Regions from separate parts of the Paenibacillus sp. fava2 genome, predicted to be linked through region 1. Evidence: predicted binding sites of a transcription regulator. Region 1 holds the regulator's gene; each other region holds the start of a gene.

What was found. Region 1 encodes LexA, which represses DNA repair genes until DNA is damaged. Its sites were predicted from a motif close to CGAACATATGTTCG; they were not measured.
Region 2: the regulator LexA is predicted to act here: its motif matches at 2,060-2,073, upstream of AC4G46_RS11850 (YhjD family protein).
Region 3: the regulator LexA is predicted to act here: its motif matches at 3,473-3,486, upstream of AC4G46_RS23890 (YolD-like family protein).
Region 4: the regulator LexA is predicted to act here: its motif matches at 1,607-1,620, upstream of AC4G46_RS23925 (ImmA/IrrE family metallo-endopeptidase).

The regions. Positions count from the first base shown of each region.
Region 1 is NZ_CM177755.1:4,209,240-4,213,891, reverse strand. It holds gene AC4G46_RS18270 (DNA polymerase IV) at 1-182, shown strand, start outside; gene AC4G46_RS18265 (YhjD family protein) at 179-658, shown strand; gene AC4G46_RS18260 (hypothetical protein) at 943-1,329, shown strand; gene AC4G46_RS18255 (sporulation protein Cse60) at 1,562-1,753, shown strand; gene AC4G46_RS18250 (hypothetical protein) at 2,027-2,248, shown strand; gene AC4G46_RS18245 (hypothetical protein) at 2,324-2,542, shown strand; gene AC4G46_RS18240 (L,D-transpeptidase) at 2,635-2,973, opposite strand; gene lexA (transcriptional repressor LexA) at 3,094-3,720, opposite strand; gene AC4G46_RS18230 (LysM peptidoglycan-binding domain-containing protein) at 3,951-4,364, shown strand; gene AC4G46_RS18225 (DUF896 domain-containing protein) at 4,484-4,652, shown strand, end outside.
Region 2 is NZ_CM177755.1:2,796,188-2,800,839, forward strand. It holds gene AC4G46_RS11830 (YkvI family membrane protein) at 1-25, opposite strand, end outside; gene AC4G46_RS11835 (xanthine phosphoribosyltransferase) at 205-777, shown strand; gene AC4G46_RS11840 (hypothetical protein) at 884-1,201, shown strand; gene AC4G46_RS11845 (hypothetical protein) at 1,288-1,506, shown strand; gene AC4G46_RS11850 (YhjD family protein) at 1,580-2,035, opposite strand; tRNA gene AC4G46_RS11855 (tRNA-Leu) at 2,204-2,287, shown strand; gene AC4G46_RS11860 (ROK family protein) at 2,476-3,501, shown strand; gene AC4G46_RS11865 (MFS transporter) at 3,621-4,652, shown strand, end outside.
Region 3 is NZ_CM177755.1:5,433,742-5,438,393, forward strand. It holds gene AC4G46_RS23865 (hypothetical protein) at 1-421, shown strand, start outside; tRNA gene AC4G46_RS23870 (tRNA-Leu) at 816-901, opposite strand; gene AC4G46_RS23875 (WGxxGxxG family protein) at 1,463-2,014, opposite strand; gene AC4G46_RS23880 (M15 family metallopeptidase) at 2,091-2,771, opposite strand; gene AC4G46_RS23885 (hypothetical protein) at 2,958-3,119, shown strand; gene AC4G46_RS23890 (YolD-like family protein) at 3,123-3,425, opposite strand; gene AC4G46_RS23895 (peptidylprolyl isomerase) at 3,648-4,262, opposite strand; gene AC4G46_RS23900 (glycosyl hydrolase) at 4,422-4,652, opposite strand, start outside.
Region 4 is NZ_CM177755.1:5,439,853-5,444,504, forward strand. It holds gene AC4G46_RS23905 (cytidine deaminase) at 1-349, opposite strand, end outside; gene AC4G46_RS23910 (NucA/NucB deoxyribonuclease domain-containing protein) at 490-927, shown strand; gene AC4G46_RS23915 (hypothetical protein) at 997-1,155, opposite strand; gene AC4G46_RS23920 (YjfB family protein) at 1,341-1,517, shown strand; gene AC4G46_RS23925 (ImmA/IrrE family metallo-endopeptidase) at 1,638-2,180, shown strand; gene AC4G46_RS23930 (hypothetical protein) at 2,232-2,390, shown strand; gene AC4G46_RS23935 (2-phosphosulfolactate phosphatase) at 2,527-3,303, opposite strand; gene AC4G46_RS23940 (hypothetical protein) at 3,492-3,626, opposite strand; gene AC4G46_RS23945 (YitT family protein) at 3,725-4,561, opposite strand.

The DNA of each region.
Region 1 (4,652 bases):
CCGATGACAGTGTCATGCAGCTCACCCTGTTTGATGACCGTATCCGTACCTACAACAAAGAGCGGGCTATTGACCAGATCAAAACCAGATACGGCAGCCGGGCACTCATTCGGGCATCCTCCCTGCTTGAGTCCGGGGTTGCTCTGGAACGGGCCGAACAGATTGGGGGTCATTATAAATGAGCAAGTTAGACGGAAATGAGCGATGGAAGACCAAAATGCTGATGAGTGAGCATGTCGACCAGTACGAAGAGCAGGGTAAGGGTGAAAATGACAGCAGAACCATGCTCACGAATGCGGAACGCACGATGGTCCGTGACCTTATTCTGCTGCCCTACATAGATACTATGGTGAGCAAGAGCATTGAGGAGATCGAGCGGTCGGGCAACATGCTTACCCGGATGTACTTAATGGCTGGTCGTTATATCCAAAACCGGGTAATGCAGGACACCTACCGGCTGCAAAAAGAGCTCAAGCAGCGCAATATCAAGGTGCTGGCTGATGAACAGGAGGATTTCCTGATGTATTATAAAATTTTTTTCCGCGGCTACCAGGAACGATTCGGACTTACGCGTGACATTATGCGGACGGAGATTAGTCTGCGGCTTACCCGGTATACGTCTGAACTGGGAACTGTACTGAAGGAGCACCTGAAATAAACCGTTTCCGACAACAGCTGGCATTCAGGCAGGCTGTGGATAACGTGCTAAGCAGCCCTTCAGGTTCTCCTGTAAGGTATTCTCCTGTAAATGGAGGTAGGGGCCTTATGCCTGGCAAGTAATTTCATTTTTTATGTAAAAATTAGTAAATAAGGTATACATTAAACCTAAAATGGGTTATGGTTATGTTAACTTATTTGTGTAATTCTCATCCTGAGGGTCTTTCACTGCGTAAGCGACAGAAAGGCCTTTCTTGCATATTTTAGGTTAGAAGGGAGTGTTAAATGTACTATGACCCGGAAATGATTTTACGTTATGAGGCGATTGAAGAGAGGGTTGTCGGGTTTATTACCAATCATTCAGGCGTTGAGTATATGAAGGGTTCGGAGCAGGTTGTCGAGGGCGGAGCCTTTGCCTGGGCAAAATTAAAATCCGTGGATACGAGCATTCAGACACAGCTGAGGCTTGATTATGTGGAGATTGTTGAACTGGCCAGACAGAGCATAGAGCATGCCGAGAGCAAGCATCTGATTGATTTTGACCGCAGCAGTGAAGCGGTGCTTAATTATATAAGGCAGGATTCGATTCTGTGGATCCCGTCCCTGGAGGCAGCCGCTAAGGCGGTCACGACCGAGCTTGCGCTTCAAAAGTTCCTTATTACTCAAACTTAACCATATAATAGTTGTATAATTGTGTAAAAAGTATTTGACCATTCGCATGCCCGGTGTTAAGCTAGGCAAATAGTAAGGCATTTCGCAGACCGCTGCGGAATGCCTTACTATTCATTTAGGGATATTTTACATTAAATGTTAGTCAAGGGGTGATGCGCCATGTGCATTTCGCTGCTATCTAATACATGTGTTCCAATATAACCGAGAATGCGAAGCATAAAAGGAGAATACTATGATACAGGTAAAAGAGTTTGTAGACGGGGATAATTTCTACGCCGAGAATAAGGCGAATGAATTCCTCAAGGGGCTTACGGAGGAACAGGTCGTAAATATCTGTTACGGATCGGTAGTGAAGTCCTCGCGTGACGGCGCGGAGCATCAGCGGAGCACGATTTTGGTGGTATACAAGACAGATGAAAAATAAATTCTGGGAGCGGCTGTTCACCTGGCTGTCTTTTGCTTCAACGTTAACCATTGTAATTTTAGTACTTTTTTATACTCTGGGCTGAAAAGGAGAGAGAGGGAAAGGCATTATCTGCGGCTTTCGATAAAAGGAGAGCTTAAGGGTAATGCCTTTTCCTTTTGCCGGTCTAAGGGAATTATCACATACATAGATTACCAATTGTGTTATATTTAAAAAAGGAAATGTTTATGATATCCGTACCAAGTATGAATTAGACTACAAGGGGGAAGCGGATTGAACACGACTTACAAGGTGCTGTTATGTGATGCTGATTTATTTGCAGCAGCGCTTGCAGAGGCAGATATATATGTATTGCAGCTGCGGGAGGGTAAACCGCCGGTCTTTGCTGACTGTGCAGGTCCGCTGCAAAAATGGACACCGGAATACATAGAGCTGGGCGGGATGACTTACAGACGCAAAGATTTTGAATTCCGTGTGCGTATACCCGAAAAATAACAACTGCCTGATCACACAGGCCGGAAGAGCCATCTCGGCATCTCTTATACTATAAAACGTAAAAGAGGTGTTAATATGGCAGAAAGAGATCGGTTAAGAATCCGCAGAGCAATTCGTGCTCTGCTGGCACAGCGGGCCATTCTTCTGGAGCGGCTTGAAGAAATTAATGAAAATCTGCGCAGATTGCCGAATCCGAGCCGGGCCAGACGTGAATTGCTGGCAGCGCGGGCGTCTATCCGGGAAGCCCTCCGCTTGAACCGTATCGCAATCAGATTGTTGCGCAGTGTACTGTAGAGAATGGCAGGTACAGAAGGATAAAGCATGCAGAAAGGACACCCCGCTCCGCGGAGGTGTCTTTTCTGCATTATAGGCGGAATCTGCGTCTCCTACTCCCTGATGGTGACCCGTGTGCCGATAGGAACGATGCGTGACAAAGCAAGAACATCTTCGTTATACATCCGGATGCAGCCGTGTGAGACCATATGGCCGATCGAGGCAGGGTTATTGGTTCCGTGGATGCCGTAATGGGGTTTGGACAGGCCCATCCAAAAGACGCCGAACGGCCCGCCGGGATTGGGCTGCTTGTTAATAATGGTATATTCGCCTTCGGGTGAAGCTGTCAGCATCGTACCGATTCCTACAGGGAAGCCGCGGGTCACAATGTTATTATCCAGCAGATACAGCATACGCTGCGACAGGTCAACAATAATCCGGTAATTGGGCATTGTCATCAGCACTCCTTCTGCAATCAGAATATGTGCGGAATACCGGACCCGTGAACTTGAATTTCAGGACAGAAAAAAGGCTGCTGCACAATGGATGCGCAACAGCCTCGGGAGGATTAATTAATGGATATCACGGAAAAGTCCAATGACTCTGCCAAGGATGGTAACCCGGTTCAAGCGGAGAGGTTCGTAAGCCGGGTTCTCCGGCTGCAGGCGGATATGATCACGTTCTTTATAGAAGGTCTTGACAGTAGCTTCGTCTTCTTCAGTCATTGCTACAACGATATCACCGTTATCTGCTGTCTGCTGCTGGCGGACAATAACATAGTCGCCATCCATAATTCCGGCCTCAACCATGCTGTCTCCGAGCACGGAGAGCATGAAGACCTTGTTGTCACCGACATAATGGGTAGGCAGCGGGAAGTAATCCTCAATATTCTCGGTAGCGGTAATCGGCACCCCGGCGGTGACTTTACCAACAACAGGAATACGGGTAACCGTCTGTACGAACTGATGTACATTCTCTGAATCTTCCTGGCCAAGCAGTTCTATAGCGCGAGGCTTCGTAGGGTCACGGCGGATCAGACCCTTCTTCTCTAGACGGTCCAGATGACCATGCACGGTGGAACTGGAGGCAAGACCGACAGCTTCCCCGATTTCCCGGACAGACGGAGGATAACCCTTGCTGCGGACTTCGTTACGTATGAATTCCAGGATCGCCAGCTGACGACTCGAAATCTTTGACATTGGAATCAACCCCATATAGTATGTTTGGGAAAATTATAACATAGAACTTCCGTTCGTACAAACATAAGTTCTAACTATTTCATAATAACATTTGGATGATGCTGTCAGAAGAGGTAGAATAGAGCCGGAAAACAAGGGGAACAATTGTTCGAAAAAATCTATTGATCAAAACACATGTTCGTGTTATATTAATCTCAAATTTAAGAACACGTGTTTGGAGGTCGATGATTTTGTTAAAGTACAGTACTTACCGCAGCATCTACGATGAGACCCGTGAGGTTCAATCTGCCGGAGATGATTCTGTTTTAGAATATGTAATCCGTATGAAGAAGTCAGCAGCAACCCTGTTCGGTACATTAATGAGCCTGTTCCGCAGAGGCCAGCTGGTGAAGCTTGCCATGATCCTGATGCTGGCGGTCTCCGGCTTCACAGTGGTAGGTAATGTATTTGCAGGATCAGTATCCTCAGTGATGCCGGCTGAACGTGTGGTAGTGGAACGCGGCGACTCCCTCTGGAGCATTGCGCTTGCACATAAACCGTCTGACATGAGGACGGTTGTATATATAGAAGGAATCGAGAAAGCGAGCGGGCTCAAGGGCAGTGACATACAGGCCGGGGATGTCCTGACACTGCCGGCATATTAATTGGGATTGCTTAAATATCAACTATAGTTCACGCCATAAAGAGCTTGCAGGGAGGAGACCTTGACAAGCTCTTTTTCTCATGGCAAAGTTAGAATGAATTTATAGGGGAGGGGAAAGCATTGAATATAGACGAATTGGTCGCACGCATCAATGAATTGGCACGCAAGCAGAAGAGCAGCGGCCTGACAGAAGAGGAACTGGCGGAACGCGCCCGGCTCCGCGAAATCTACCTGGGCAACATCCGCAGAAATTTCCGGGCACAGCTGGATACCATTGAGATTGTGGATA
Region 2 (4,652 bases), 1.4 Mb from region 1:
GCAGCGTGCGGACATGCGATTTCATGGCTTCACTCCTCGTGTGCTCTGATTATAAAAATGGGCGTTGCCCGCCGGATTGCCTTGTGCAGTCCATATAGTACAGGTTATGATGATAGCCAGAGGGACATGACTTCCGCACAGCTGAAATGAAGGTATGCGGATGCGGAGCGTCTGGAATTATTAAGGTAATGGGGGTACTAAGTCATGGAAGTATTGAAACAGCGGATATTAGAGGAAGGGGTTGTCCATTCCGATCAGGTGCTGAAGCTGGATGCCCTGCTCAACCACCAGGTTGATCCGATCCTGACGATGGAAATGGGACGGGAGTTTGCCGGGAGATTCGCGGATGCAGGGATCACACGGGTGGTCACTGTGGAATCCTCGGGTATTGCCGTGGCGTTTGCCACCGCTTTGGAAATGAAGGTGCCGCTTGTATTTGCCCGCCGCAAAAAAACGCTGCTGGCTGATCCTGATGCCCTGTGTGAACGGGTTCCGTCCTTTACCAAAGGGATTGTTACCGACATCATGCTGTCCCGCCAGTATATTTCCCGGGAAGATAAAGTTCTGTTTATTGATGATATTATTGCCAACGGTGATGCTGCGCGCGGGCTGATCAAGATTATCCAGCGTTCCGGTGCTGAGCTTGCCGGGATGGGAGTCGTCGTGGAGAAGTGCTTCCAGGCAGGAGCCCGTACGATCAGAGATCAGGGTATCCGTCTGGAATCGCTGGTCCGTATAGAGTCGCTGGAAGACGGGAAGGTTCATTTCGCCGATTAATTCAGTGACAATTATCCAAACAAAAGCCTATTTTTAAAACATCTTCTTTTCACCCTATAACTTTTCCTTTATAATAAAGATTAGACATAGGAGAGGAGGCGTCACAATGGGGAAAGAACCGGTGACAGAGCAATTTTTTATTGATAAGCTAACCGAGGCCAAGGATCATTTCGAGCGTGCCCTGGATTGTAAACACACAGAGTTCGACGATCTGTATCCCTATATGATTGAACATCCTCAATTTTTCTGGTATAAACGTTATGTTGCCTGGTCGGAACTTTTAACGATCACCAGTTTGTGCCAAGAGCTGGATTTCAACTGGAAAGAGAATTTCACAGACAATCAGGTTGAATACCTGGAACAACGTGTGATGTCCGCTAAAGTTCTTGATTTCTGGTTTGAGAAGAATGAAGCGCTGATATAGGATCTTAGTCAAGCAAGACCCAAATGGATTCTCATTTGGGTCTTTTTTTGAATAGACAAGCTTTTTTGTATTGGAGGGTTAGGAACATGATCAGTGATGAAGAATTGGATGCTTACCGTTTGTCCGGTGAGAAGGTGCGTGTCATTCGTGACGCACTCCAGAGCAATGATGTAAGAGGTATAATCCTGGCCTGGAATGAGACCCAGGTGATGGTGCGCCGTCCAAATAAGCATGTAGTCAAGCTCGACCGCAATTACATTTTCCAGCCGTACTCGGAGCCGCGTAAAGGGCTGGAGGATTTATAAGATTAAGCGCGTTAAACGCAGAGAAGCCCCGTCCGGGTATGGACGGGGCTTCTTGCATACAGGCTGATAACCATCAGATGGACATAGCCATCTGTTCAACGCTCTCGTTCTTGGGCAGTACGGCGAGCTCGGGATTCAGTCCGAGATAAGCGCGCATGCGCTGCATCATCTCATTACGGAAGCCCGGCCACTGGATGTTGATCTCGCCGGTATAGCCCCGGCAGGCATAGGAGGCTTCTACTCCGCGCTGATCCTGACGGATCGTGGTGATCTTCAGATTGTGGGAGGTCAGCTCACGGGTTACCTCCTGCAGCATCAGCGAAGTCTTCTTGGTTGCGCCCGTAACCAGCTCCATGTAGAGCTGGGGAGTCTTAAATAAACCGCTCTTGCCGATTACCCGGCAATCACGCTCGAATACTTTATGAATAAACGTCAGCAGCAGATAGCTTCTCACAAGGGACAGTTCGTCTTTGGTTATATCTTCAGGGATAATTGGTGTGTTCAGAGTGGTTCTGGTAGTAGTCGCCATATAAATCACCTCATTTATAGTATGCGAACTTTTGTTCTTATTATACCTTAAATTTATAATGAAAAGCAATAATTATCCAAAAAATAATGAAAATAAAAAAATGTTGACTCTTATGTCCGTACATGGTAAGATCTATCTTGTGGCCGCGAGAGTGGCACAACAGAATTTGCGGTCGTGGCGGAATTGGCAGACGCGCACGGTTCAGGTCCGTGTGGTAGCAATACCGTGGAGGTTCGAGTCCTCTCGACCGCATCCTAATGAAGAAAGACCCGTAATGCCTTAGGCAATTGCGGGTCTTTTTTTGCGTGAAATGCGCTTTAGTTATATCCCCGTATTGATCTGTTGTTTATAGCCGCCCCCTTGACAGCAGCGCCCAAAGCCATTATATTTGCACTTATTAAAAGAGTTGTAATAACTCAGGGAACAGGAAGGGGCCAACCATGCCAATATCCCACAACACCGCTCAAGTCAAGAAGATTAATGTTGAGCTGGTCAAAAATACGCTGAAGGCTGCCGGTACAGGCACGAAGGCGTCAATCGCCAATATGACGCGGCTGAGCGTAGCCACTTGCGGCAGTATTCTGAATGAGCTGGTCCGCAGCGGTGAGGTGATTGAACTGGAGCTGGAGGAATCGAGCGGCGGGCGTCCTGCCAGGCAGTATATGTTCAATGCTGATTATGCCTGTGTACTGTGTCTGATGGTGAAGACGGAAGGCGGCCGTCATTCCATAACCTACCTTATTGTCAATCTGGCAGGTGATCAGGTGGAGGAGGGGACCCGGCATTTTGACTATATTGATGCCGATACTATTCATTCTCTGGTCGGTGAGCTTGTCGGGAGACACCGCAATGTAAAAGCAGCCGGCATCGGCATTCCGGGAGTCGCGCACCGCGGGGTTATCGGAATTTGTGATGTGGCTGCACTTGCCGGGGTGCCGCTGGGTGAGCAGCTTAGTGAGATGTACAATATGGACATCATCATCGAGAATGATATGAATGCTACAGTGTACGGCTTTTATCAGCTTCAGAATCTGGAGGAGGATCAGCCGTTTGCCGTGGTAACCTTTCCTGACAATCATTTTCCGGGAGCGGGCTTTATCGTTAACGGGCGCATGGTGACGGGCTCGACCAATTTTGCAGGGGAGATCTCTTATTTTCCGGTTGGCCTTTCACGGGAGGAGCAGCTGAAAAAGCTGCATAGCAAGGATACGTTCGTGTCTGTAGCAGCTCATATGCTGTCTTCCATCATAACGGTCCTTAATCCGGTTTCCATTGCGGTCACAGGCGATTTGACCCATCCTTCGATGACAGAGGAGCTGCTTGACGGCTGCCGGCAATACATACCGGAAGAGCATCTGCCAGCGCTGCTTATCAAGAACAATACACAGGAGGAATACAAAACCGGCCTAACTGCGCTTACGCTGGAGAGTCTCACTTACCGGCTGCAGCTGGTGGAACGGAAATAACGGACGGGTTCACGCAGTCCCTTTGTCCATTGTTATACTCATTTGTCCAATAACATCAAATTCTTCAGGAGGCCATCAAGTTGAAACAGCGCACAACCTCATTTAATAAAACCTATGCCATGCAGCTTGTGACGATCTTTTTAGGCTTTATTATCTTCGGTATTTCGGAAAATATTAAAGGACCGGCTATCCCGCGGATTCAGTTTGACTTTGCTTTGAACGAGGAGCAGCTGGGCAGTCTGCTGTCCCTGAACGCCCTCGGCTATCTGATCGCCTGTTCATTCACCGCTATACTGGTGCGCAAGTTCGGAATCAAGGCGACAAGCATCATGTCCTTTGCCTCCATGCTGCTGTCCGGTATTTTTATCTTTGTATCCCATGCCTATCCTGCGTTCGCGGCATCTTATTTCCTGATGTACATCGGTAACGGGATGCTGGAGATTGCCCTGGCTATCCTGGGGGCACGTATTTTTGTTAAAAATGTCGGGACTATGATGAACCTGTCCCACTTTTTCTATGGACTAAGCTCCACAGTTGCCCCGCTGATCGCTACAGGCATGATGTCTGTACACCTTTTTGGCCATGAACTGGACTGGCGGGGAATGTATCTGGTCATGCTCTCGCTCTCGGTGCTGCCGATCCTGACTGCGCTGCGCAGCACCTTTCCGGGAGATGATATGCCGGCTGAGCACCGTACGCCGTTCAAGGAATTAAGACGGGACCCTGCCCTGTGGTGGATGGTGCTGATCCTGTCCTTCGGCGTTGTATCTGAGCTGGCCGTCGGCGGCTGGCTGGTTAATTTTCTGGAGAAGGCATACGACTGGGATACCGTCAAGGCATCCGGCCTGCTGTCAGTTTTCTTCCTGCTGTTTTCGGTCGGCAGGCTTGTGCTCGGACCGGTGACGGACAAAATCGGCTTCACCCTGTCGCTGATTATTTTCTCGGGCTTCTCCGCTGTCTGTACCTTTGCGGCTATTGCAGGGGGAGAGTCCCTGGCATTTCTGTTCGCGGCTGCAGGCCTCGGGATTGCGATGATCTATCCGACCGTGATGGCCTTTATTGCCAAACGTTATCCGGGCGGAAGCGATACAGCTATTACGTTTACTGTTACCATGATGGGACTGGGAAGTGTAATCGGGAACTATGTGATC
Region 3 (4,652 bases), 1.2 Mb from region 1:
TTTAGGTACAATAACTGGCACACATGAGGTTAGAGTATACCCGGCGAATGCGCCTGAATTAATTGAAAAACCAGTAGTCTACTATGGTATTCAAACCAAAATTCCAAATGAGAAAAGCTTTGCAGCAGCTAAAGTCGTTCAAATCAAAGTGAATGGACAAATCGCAGAACCCGGAAGACTATTTGATAGCGCCGTGTTCGTTCCACTGCGATCTGTCAGCAAATTGCTAGGAGTAGATGTAGGCTATGACAGCATCAAAAAACTACCAACAATAGATGGAAAAACAATAGCAAATTGTTATGCCTATTCAGGGGTATCCTACATTATAGCTCACAATCTCACCTCATTGCTTGGGGCTAATATGCAATGGGATAAGAACAAATCAACCCTGATGATAACAAGCTCTGCAAAAAAACAATAATCATTAGACTTAGAAAAGTGCCCTCCTTCATTGCCAAATAGGCAATAAAGGGGGGCATTCGTTTAATGATCAGTCTATACTAATAATGAGAATCCCAAAATTAGGACTCTCATTGAATGTCAATATTAAACACATCAGTTGCCGGGCTACCTATGTTGACCTCCAACCTAACTCTTATCCAATCCAAAAAAATCATACAAGTTCACAGTTTAAAAAACCTCTCTAGAACTTGTGGTTAGACAAGCACTGAAAAGGAGTATTATCGTCAGGGTTCTGTGTGTTCTAATGTGATTCCTAGATTCCTAGACACACAGAACCTTTAGCATTCGGGAAAATTATAGCTTATAAAAACAAAAAGAAAAAAACCTTGATTTCTCAAGGTTTCTCACTGTAGTGCCGAGGACGGGGGTCGAACCCGTACGAAGGTCACCCTTCGCAGGATTTTAAGTCCTGTGCGTCTGCCTGTTCCGCCACCCCGGCATATATTGTGCGCTCTAACGCGACAAGAAATATCATATCACGTATCTGGTGATCGCGCAATCCATATTGCCAATTTTTTTATTTACAATAGAGTTAGGCTGCTTCGGCCTAACTTCACGTGGCTTGTCATAAAAAGCACTTTTAATGGTCACACAGCGGAATTGTTACTTTAGCACATCCAAAGAGCAAAGTTACCTATATTCCCCCGCCAATAGCATCAAACGAGATAAATCAAAGGCATTTTTGCCTTTGATTCCAGCCTTCAGCGCTCAATACCCCAATTCAAAGGCATTTTTGCCTTTGATTCCAGCCTTCAGTGCTCAATACCCCAATTCAAAGGCATTTGTGCCTTTGATTCCAGCCTTCAGCGCATAATACCCCAATTCAAAGGCATTTGTCCCTTTGATTTCTGCCTCCAGCACTCACTACCGCCTCAAATGCGCGCACAAGCCAAAATCAGGGGCATCCCTGCCCCTGATCCCTGCTCATTGCCGCCCAACAAAGGGCGAAACCTCCTGCGCCATTCATCAGCAACCTTCCGCCGTGGCAGCGGGTTACCTGCTAGTGACGTTCCCGCTCGCCGCTCCGGTTACGCATGCCGGCCAGACCCAGCAGACCGATCAGACCGAGCCAGCCCCAGTTGGAGCCTCTGTCGTTGTCTGTATTGGTGGTTGTGCTGGTGGCGCGGTATCTGCCGGTCTGATTGGTGGTGGACAGCGGGGAGACGGTGCTGTTATCACGGTCCCGGACCGCGTTGTTCACCATGTTCTCACCTTTACGAACTGTACCGGTGGTTCTGTTCATCAGCTTATCACCGCTGCGTTCAACTTCATTCATCAACGTATTGCCGTTATGATTCATCATCCGGCCGTCTGTTCCGCGCATCGTATTGCCGGTCTGATTCATCATCCGGTGATCCGTTCCGTTGAGCATATGAGTACCCGTTCCATTCGTTTCACGGATGCGCTCGGTTCTCATACCGTTTGCTCCGGTATCCGGAATGGATGTACCCATTCCCCCACCGGTGCCAGCAGCATTAGCTGCATAACCCGATCCCATCAGACTCATGGATAACAGTGTAGTGCAGGCAAGGCTTGTGACCAGCTTGTTCAAGAGAAATGCCCCCTTTGAGGAAATTGTATTTCGCTGATAATTTCCCCATGTGGATCATCATCTATACAGGTGGTCCTTATTCCCTGACGAGGTTCACAGTCCGGCTGGCAGCATCGTAGGTGACCTGTGCGCCAAGCGCCTCAGCAACCGCCCGCACGGGTGCAAAGGTTATGCCGTTCTCCAGAAGGCCGCTGGTAATTTTAACTCCATTCAGTGTGACTGTAATGGCCTGATCCATTCCGCCGGTTGTCCCGTTAATCAGGGCCAGTGTATCCTTGACCTGCTGAACCGTCGGCTGCCTGCCGGCCCGCAGCTGCTCTGTGGTCAGCCCGAAGGTCATCTCGAGATGGGAATAATCCTTGAAGGAGGTCCAGTCTCCGCCCCAGGCAAAACCCAGCTTCTTGGCTTCCTGCGCCACCTGCTGCCAGTCAGCCGTCTTGTCATTGTTGCCGTCACGGGATGTATCCCATGAGACCGTTTTGCCATCCGGCAGGAGCAGGGCAAAATCGATGGCCAGACCATAGTTATGATAACTGGAGCCGCCTCTGGCATTCGTTACAATGTTTCCCGGCTTGGTGCGGCCTTGCGCATACAGTGCATTTTGTTCGGCTATAGTCCGCATGCCCTGGGTGATGACAATCGGGATGCCTTTGGCATAGCTGCGCTGGATCAGAGCACTGGCACCTGCCAGCAGAACCGGATGAAGCTTACCCAGCCAGCCTGCCGATTTACTTTTCACCTGATCTAAAGTCAGCATTTTCCTCACCCCCTGGTATAGTAGATGCCCTCTCTGCCTGCTTTGCTTGTACGGTTTGCCTAAAGTGTGTGCACCATTCGTACGAAACCGCCCATCCCGTTCTCTGATTAGAAGCTTTGGATGTTTTCCCGCCTAAAAGGCCACACTATCCGAAATAAACTCCATTCCCGAAAGGCGGATTAGCCCTTGGACATTCACAGTGACAGCTATAAGATTGCCGCGCTTAGCGACAGGAAGGACGCCGTTGAGGTGATCCGGCAGGCCGAGGAAGCTATTGCACGGATAACAGGCAACAAAGAGGTTACCCTGATCGCCTATGAGAAAACAGACGGCCCAGCCATAAATTAGGGATCAGGCGAGGTAAGCCTCAGCGATGTCATCTACACGAACCCATTTCCATTCCTCTGCCCACTGCAGCTTAATCTCACGCGAGTGGGTATGAATGGAGGTGACAAAACCGTTCAGCTGCCTGCCCTCTCCCTCCCCCTGCAATACCAGTGTTATACGGATATGACTCCGGAGCGATTGTGCAAGAGTACTCTCAATCCCTTCCAGTCTCCGCAGATTTGCAGCGGGTTCATCCCGGTGCAGTGCATCCTCTTCATTCCTGTGAACAAGACCTCCCTGCAGGCCTTCCTCCAGCTGTTTGCCCATCGCCGTTCCTCCTTATGTTGTTGGTAATCACTCGCGCTCCATTAATACGAACATACGTTTGTATTATTATATCTGCAGATCCGGCTTTTAATCAAGCATCAAAAAATGACAACAGACGGATTTCCATTCCTAGGTGCATGCTGCAGGCCGCAAGCAAAAGGCGCGCACAGCCAGGCTGTACAGCGCCTCTAATGAAGTTCATAATCCGCATAATAATTTGCTTTATTCTGTGCTTGTATTTGTCTTTGCTCCGGTATCCACTGAATCTGCTTCTGTACCAACTACAGTTCCGGGAACAGTCCCCAGCTCCGTCTCAGCCGCGCTGTCCTCATCCAGCAATCCTACAGCGACCCGGGCTTGATTCACTTTGGAGATCCCGTACAGCATTGCCACATCCGCCTGCTGGTTCATGGCGTTGAACTCATCTGCTGTAACCTCCGGGGAAGCCGCACTCTGAGAAGCCTGCTCTTTGATGGAATAGGCGCTCTGGAACGCAATGGCTGCATCTCTCAGCAGAGTCTCAATATTTTCCGGCAGACTCTTGGAAATTTTCACATCATTAACCTGGTCTGCAATATCAGAGGCTGTATCCTGGAAAGAATCAAGCGCCTTTTCAAGCTCCTTGTCCGTAGCAACTCCTGTCGAATAAGAGGTTAGTGTCGTATTGAAATTTTCCAGCGACGTTTTGCCCATTTCGTCAAACTTCGTCATTTCATTGTAGAAGTTCTGTACGGTCTCCTGAACCTCCTCCTCTGAAGCTGGCGCAGAGCTGTTATTGCTGCAGGCACTAAGGATCATTACCATTAAAAGTACGGTTATCAATAAAGCTTTTTTCATCGTCTCAAATCCCTCCACTTAACAGAATAATGGCGGGTTTTGTAAAGTGCAAATGAAATAAATGTAAAAAGAGCTCATAAGCACCAAATTTCAAATTTAAAGCGTCTTCATCACAAAAAGATCTCCAAAAATTTGGAGATCTTCTGCAAGTTTACCCGTCTAAGCAAGCACATAGGCTGTGGCGGGAATAACGGCCCGGGGCTGGCTGTGGCTCTCCCACATCAGAATAGCCTTGGCATCTCCCTGGTTCTCGTAATACTCTACCTTCAGCTCATGCAGCTTGCCTTGAATCAGCTGTACAGTTCCTGTTCGCTCTGTGCCGCTCTGCTTGATCCAGCTGTCGATGACGGGAACCCCGTCCACCCACACCCGTATGCCGTCATCCGAGTA
Region 4 (4,652 bases), 1.2 Mb from region 1:
GAATCACCTTACAGTCTCTCGCGTAATCGGCAATCAGCTCCCGGCACATCCCGCAGGGCGATACCACCCTGATCTCCCTGTCTTCACTGTCCGGATCGGGATGCCTTACTGCAACAATGGTATCAAATGCCTTGTACCCCTCCGAAATAGCCTTGCCGATCACCATTGCCTCTGCGCAGACCGTTACACGGGACAGACTGGCCTCCAGATGCACCGCCGTAAAAATCTCGCCCGTCCTGGTGCGCAGCGCCGCACTGACATGATGCCTCTCCCATTCGTAGCGTTTTGTTATAATCTCTTGTGCGGCAGCTACCAGCGTTTCATCTTCAATTGAAATACTATATTTCATCCGGTTCTCCTCCTGATCATTCCGGACATCATCCGGCTTACCGATCTATTTTTCATAATTTAGTATACTAAAATCTGCTAATTATAAGCTATACTGAGTAGACCCGGGCAACAAGATTTCAGCATAATCAGGAGGAGCACGTGAACAAACAGAAATTTATCCCCAGTCTTATTATTGTTGTCCTGCTGGCTCTGGCAGCTTACTGGTTCGAGGAGAACGGCCAGTCCGTCACGACGCCTTCCACCGGCGGTTCCGAGGTTGTACAGCTTGTTTTCCCCTCAGACCGTTACCCTGAAACCGCGGAGCATATCCAGGAAGCGATCAAAAACGGTGAGTCAGCGATATGTACGATCAACCGCGGGGATGCCGAGGAGAACCGCAAGGAATCCCTCAAGGGGGTACCGACCAAAAAAGGCTATGACCGCGATGAGTGGCCGATGGCAATGTGTGCAGAGGGCGGTGCCGGAGCAGACATCGAATATATAACTCCCGCCGACAACCGCGGTGCAGGCAGCTGGGTAGGCAATCAGCTGGAAGGCTATGCCGACGGAACCCGGGTAGAGTTTATGTTCAAATAAGCAGCAACAACAGCAGCAGCTCCGCACGGGCTTTCGCGTGGCGCGGAGCTGCATATGCCGGAACTTTTTTTAGAATATACAGGCTTTTGTAATAATAACCAGCAAAATGAACAGAACCAGAATCGCATTGGTCGAGGTCATCCAAGGATTTACTACCGGCACTACCGGAGGCCCCTGATTTACTCCGCCAACATTGTTGTCGCAACCGCAACCGTATTCTGCACCCATTTTTTATTCCTCCCCTGAAATGTTTAATGCCCACAGCACAGAGTATGTATCAGGCATACCTGCAGTTTGGGCCAATCGGCAAACAGTTTTCTTCGCCTTATGAGGCTAATGAATCTTCGCTATGCAGTCGATATACATTAGGAGTACCGGTCATACCCCAATTTTAATGAAACAGGAGGTGCAAAATGGACATTGCCGCCTTATCCACAGCCATGAGCCAGGTGTCACTGCAGCAGGCAGCCGGACTTCAGGTACTGAACATAGCCAAGAATTCAGCTGAAATCATGGCGCAGAATATGACTCAGATGCTCCAGCAGAGCCCGCATCCGAATCTTGGAAAAACACTTGATATTCAGGTTTAATTGATTTATTCTTAAATACATAAGAACGCCAGTTCCGGTCTGATGCCGGCAAACCTTAGCCCTCCGGGCTTTTCTTTTACCCATAAATACGAACATACGATCTTATTTAGAGGTGATATTATGCAATCCTACTACCAAATGACCGCCCTTGAGGGCTGGACTGAAGATTTGTATCAGCGTCTGCAGGTTCGTAAACCGGCCGATATTTCCATCTCGTACATAGCTGAACGGCTGAACATCTGGGTCCATTACCTGGATGTGCGCAGCAAGAGTGTCGAGGCCTCCGCAGGCATGTACACGATGTTCCTGGACAACCGGCTTCCGCCCGAGCTGCAGCGCCTCGAATTTCTTCATGAGCTCTGCCATCTGCTCCGCCATGCCGGCAACCGTATTCTGATGCCCGGGCATTTCACACAGGCGCAGCAGGATGAATCCGAGCGATTTATCCTCTATGCGGCCATGCCCTATTCCATGATCTCCGCCGGACCGTTGCCCGAACAGCGCGAGGATGCCGTCTACTACTTAGCCTCTACATTCCAGGTACCTGAGGAGCTGGCGCTGCAGCGGATCGACCAGATTCAGCGGCGGATATTTCAGGGGCAGCTGATGGCGGTAATGGAACGGAGCGATGAGAGAAAATTCATCCAGAGACATATTCGTTAACCTGGGCGGGGACAATACCTTAATCAGTCTCAGTCCTTGAGGGGGTGCGATATGGAAGCTATTCAAGTCATCCGGTTATTACTGTCCCATCCGGATTACAGCGTGGATGCGGTTCATCCCGAGATTCCGGATTTTGTGGGCATTGCTGCAATCGAAGTCGATCACGAGACCCAGACCTTTTCGATTCTGCTGCAGGAGCCTGAGGGATAATATCCAGCCGGCTCACAAAAAAATGACCCCGCCGGCGTCCGGCAGGGTCCAAATCTATGAATAAGGGGGGTATGTCATTACTATACATCCCTTAACTTAATTCCTTATGAAATTCTGCTGAAGCCGGGATGAAATTTTATTTTTTCTGTACAAGATATGGCGCATTAACAAAACGGTTATGCTGCAGCACCGGAACGGCATAGCTGATATCTGCCTGGCAGCAGTAAGTCACATCTGCTTCGTATCCCCGTCCCCTCAGTTCACGGCTGCTGGCAGACTCCCAGATCAGCTCCCGGATCCGTTGCCCGGAAGACCTCAGAGCACCGATGCAAACCTCCGCTTCCGGAGACTTGCTTCCGGTTAGCTTGGAGAGGATCAGACCAGCTCCCAGATAATCTTCGATGCCGGGACGCAGATTGTTTTCGGCACCGATCACATCCAGCCATTTCTCACCGCACGGCACTACGGTAACCGGCGCCCCCAGCTCAAGCCTCAGCCTGTTCGCAGTGTCGGCAACAGCTGAAGCATTCAAGAGGCAGCCGACCAGCAATGCAGGTACCTGTGCCGCAAGCCATATGCAGGCTGCACCGTTCGTGGAGCACAGAACAAAGTCACGCTCATAATCAGCCGAGCTGAACGACAACGGCGACAATGAATGCCCTCCTGCTCTGAGCGCTTCGGCTCTGCCGCGGATAATTTCTGCTCCGAGCCCCTTGGCATAAGCTTTGGCCTGCTCATTGACCGGCGAAGGATACGGATAGATGGTAGCCTTGTGCTGAACTGCCGTTACTACGGTAGAGGAGAAGCTTAGTACATCGACCATAACGATGATGTCTCCACGCTCTGCTGCAGCCCTCGCCCCTCTTTGACCCCATTCCAGTTTAATGTCATAGGGCGACTGATCATAAAACACAGGTTTCCCTCCTCTCTTCAGGATTCATCTCATATGAACCTTCAAAGAGGGAGTTACCCATAGAAGGCAGTCTGCGAACCGCCAAATTACCGTTTCACTTCATTTTTTTTGGGAATTTTCTGCAGTTTCTTCAGCTTTCAAAGAAAAAGCCCTGCCGGAAGTCCGGCAGAGCACATTGATTAAGTCAATTATACCCAGAAAGCCTTAGTGATAATAACCAGCAGGATGAACAATACCAGAATTGCAGCACTAGAAGTAAAAGGACTGCCGTATCCGCAGTTTGCTCCGCCAACCGGACTTACATTTTCACCATAACAACCCATTTCCAATTCCTCCTTCATGATTGAGAGTACACCATAGCATATGTGATTTGCCCGCTGCTGACTGGGTGAAACGGCAATGACTTTTCGCCCGGCTGCATTTATTTGGAGATATCAATAAACCCTTCGCCGAACACATCGCGCACATCATGGATCGTGACAAAGGCATTTTTGTCCTCGGCCCGGACGATTTTTTTGAGCATGGAGACTTCCTGCTTGCTGATGGCGATGTAGAGCACGTTTTTGTCCTCGCCGGTGTAATACCCATAGCCCTGCAGCACCGTCACTCCGCGGTCCATAAGCTCGGTAACCTTTGCAGCAATGCGGTCGTGCTCAGCCGATATGATCGTTACTGCCTTTTTGGGGTTTACCCCCTCAATGATGAACTCCATTGCCTTGGTTCCAATAAAGAGAATAACGAAGGTGAACATGACCTTCTCGAGCCCGATGACAAAGACAGACAGACCGGCAACGATCAGATCAAAGAACAGCAGCGCATAGCTGATATTCCAGTCCCAGTATTTATTAGCCAGCCGGGCCAGAATCGTCGTCCCTGCCGTTGTACCGCCAACCCGGATAATTAATCCGATCCCGACACCGGCAAGCAGACCGGCAAAGACCGCATTAATCACCGGCTCACTGGAATCAATCCGCCAGTTCTCGGTCAGATACAGGAACAGGGAGTTAAACGCCACCGCAATAATGGTATAGATGATTGTTTTGTTATCCAGCAGCTTATAGCCGATAATGAGCAATATTCCGTTGAGCGTAAAGCCAACCAGCGCCGGCGACCATTTCAGCAGATAAAAGAGAATGATCGATACTCCGGTTACTCCCCCCTCACCAAAATCATTGGGGATAATAAATACATTCACTGCCAGCGCAAACAAAAACGCTCCAACCAGCAGCATGAACAGCTCGTAACCTCTTTTTTTCATACAAAACGCCTCCAATACAGTACAAGTTCTACAAAACAACCCGGTAATAACCCACAAAAAAAAAAGCGACTAAAGGAGGTCATTCATCCTT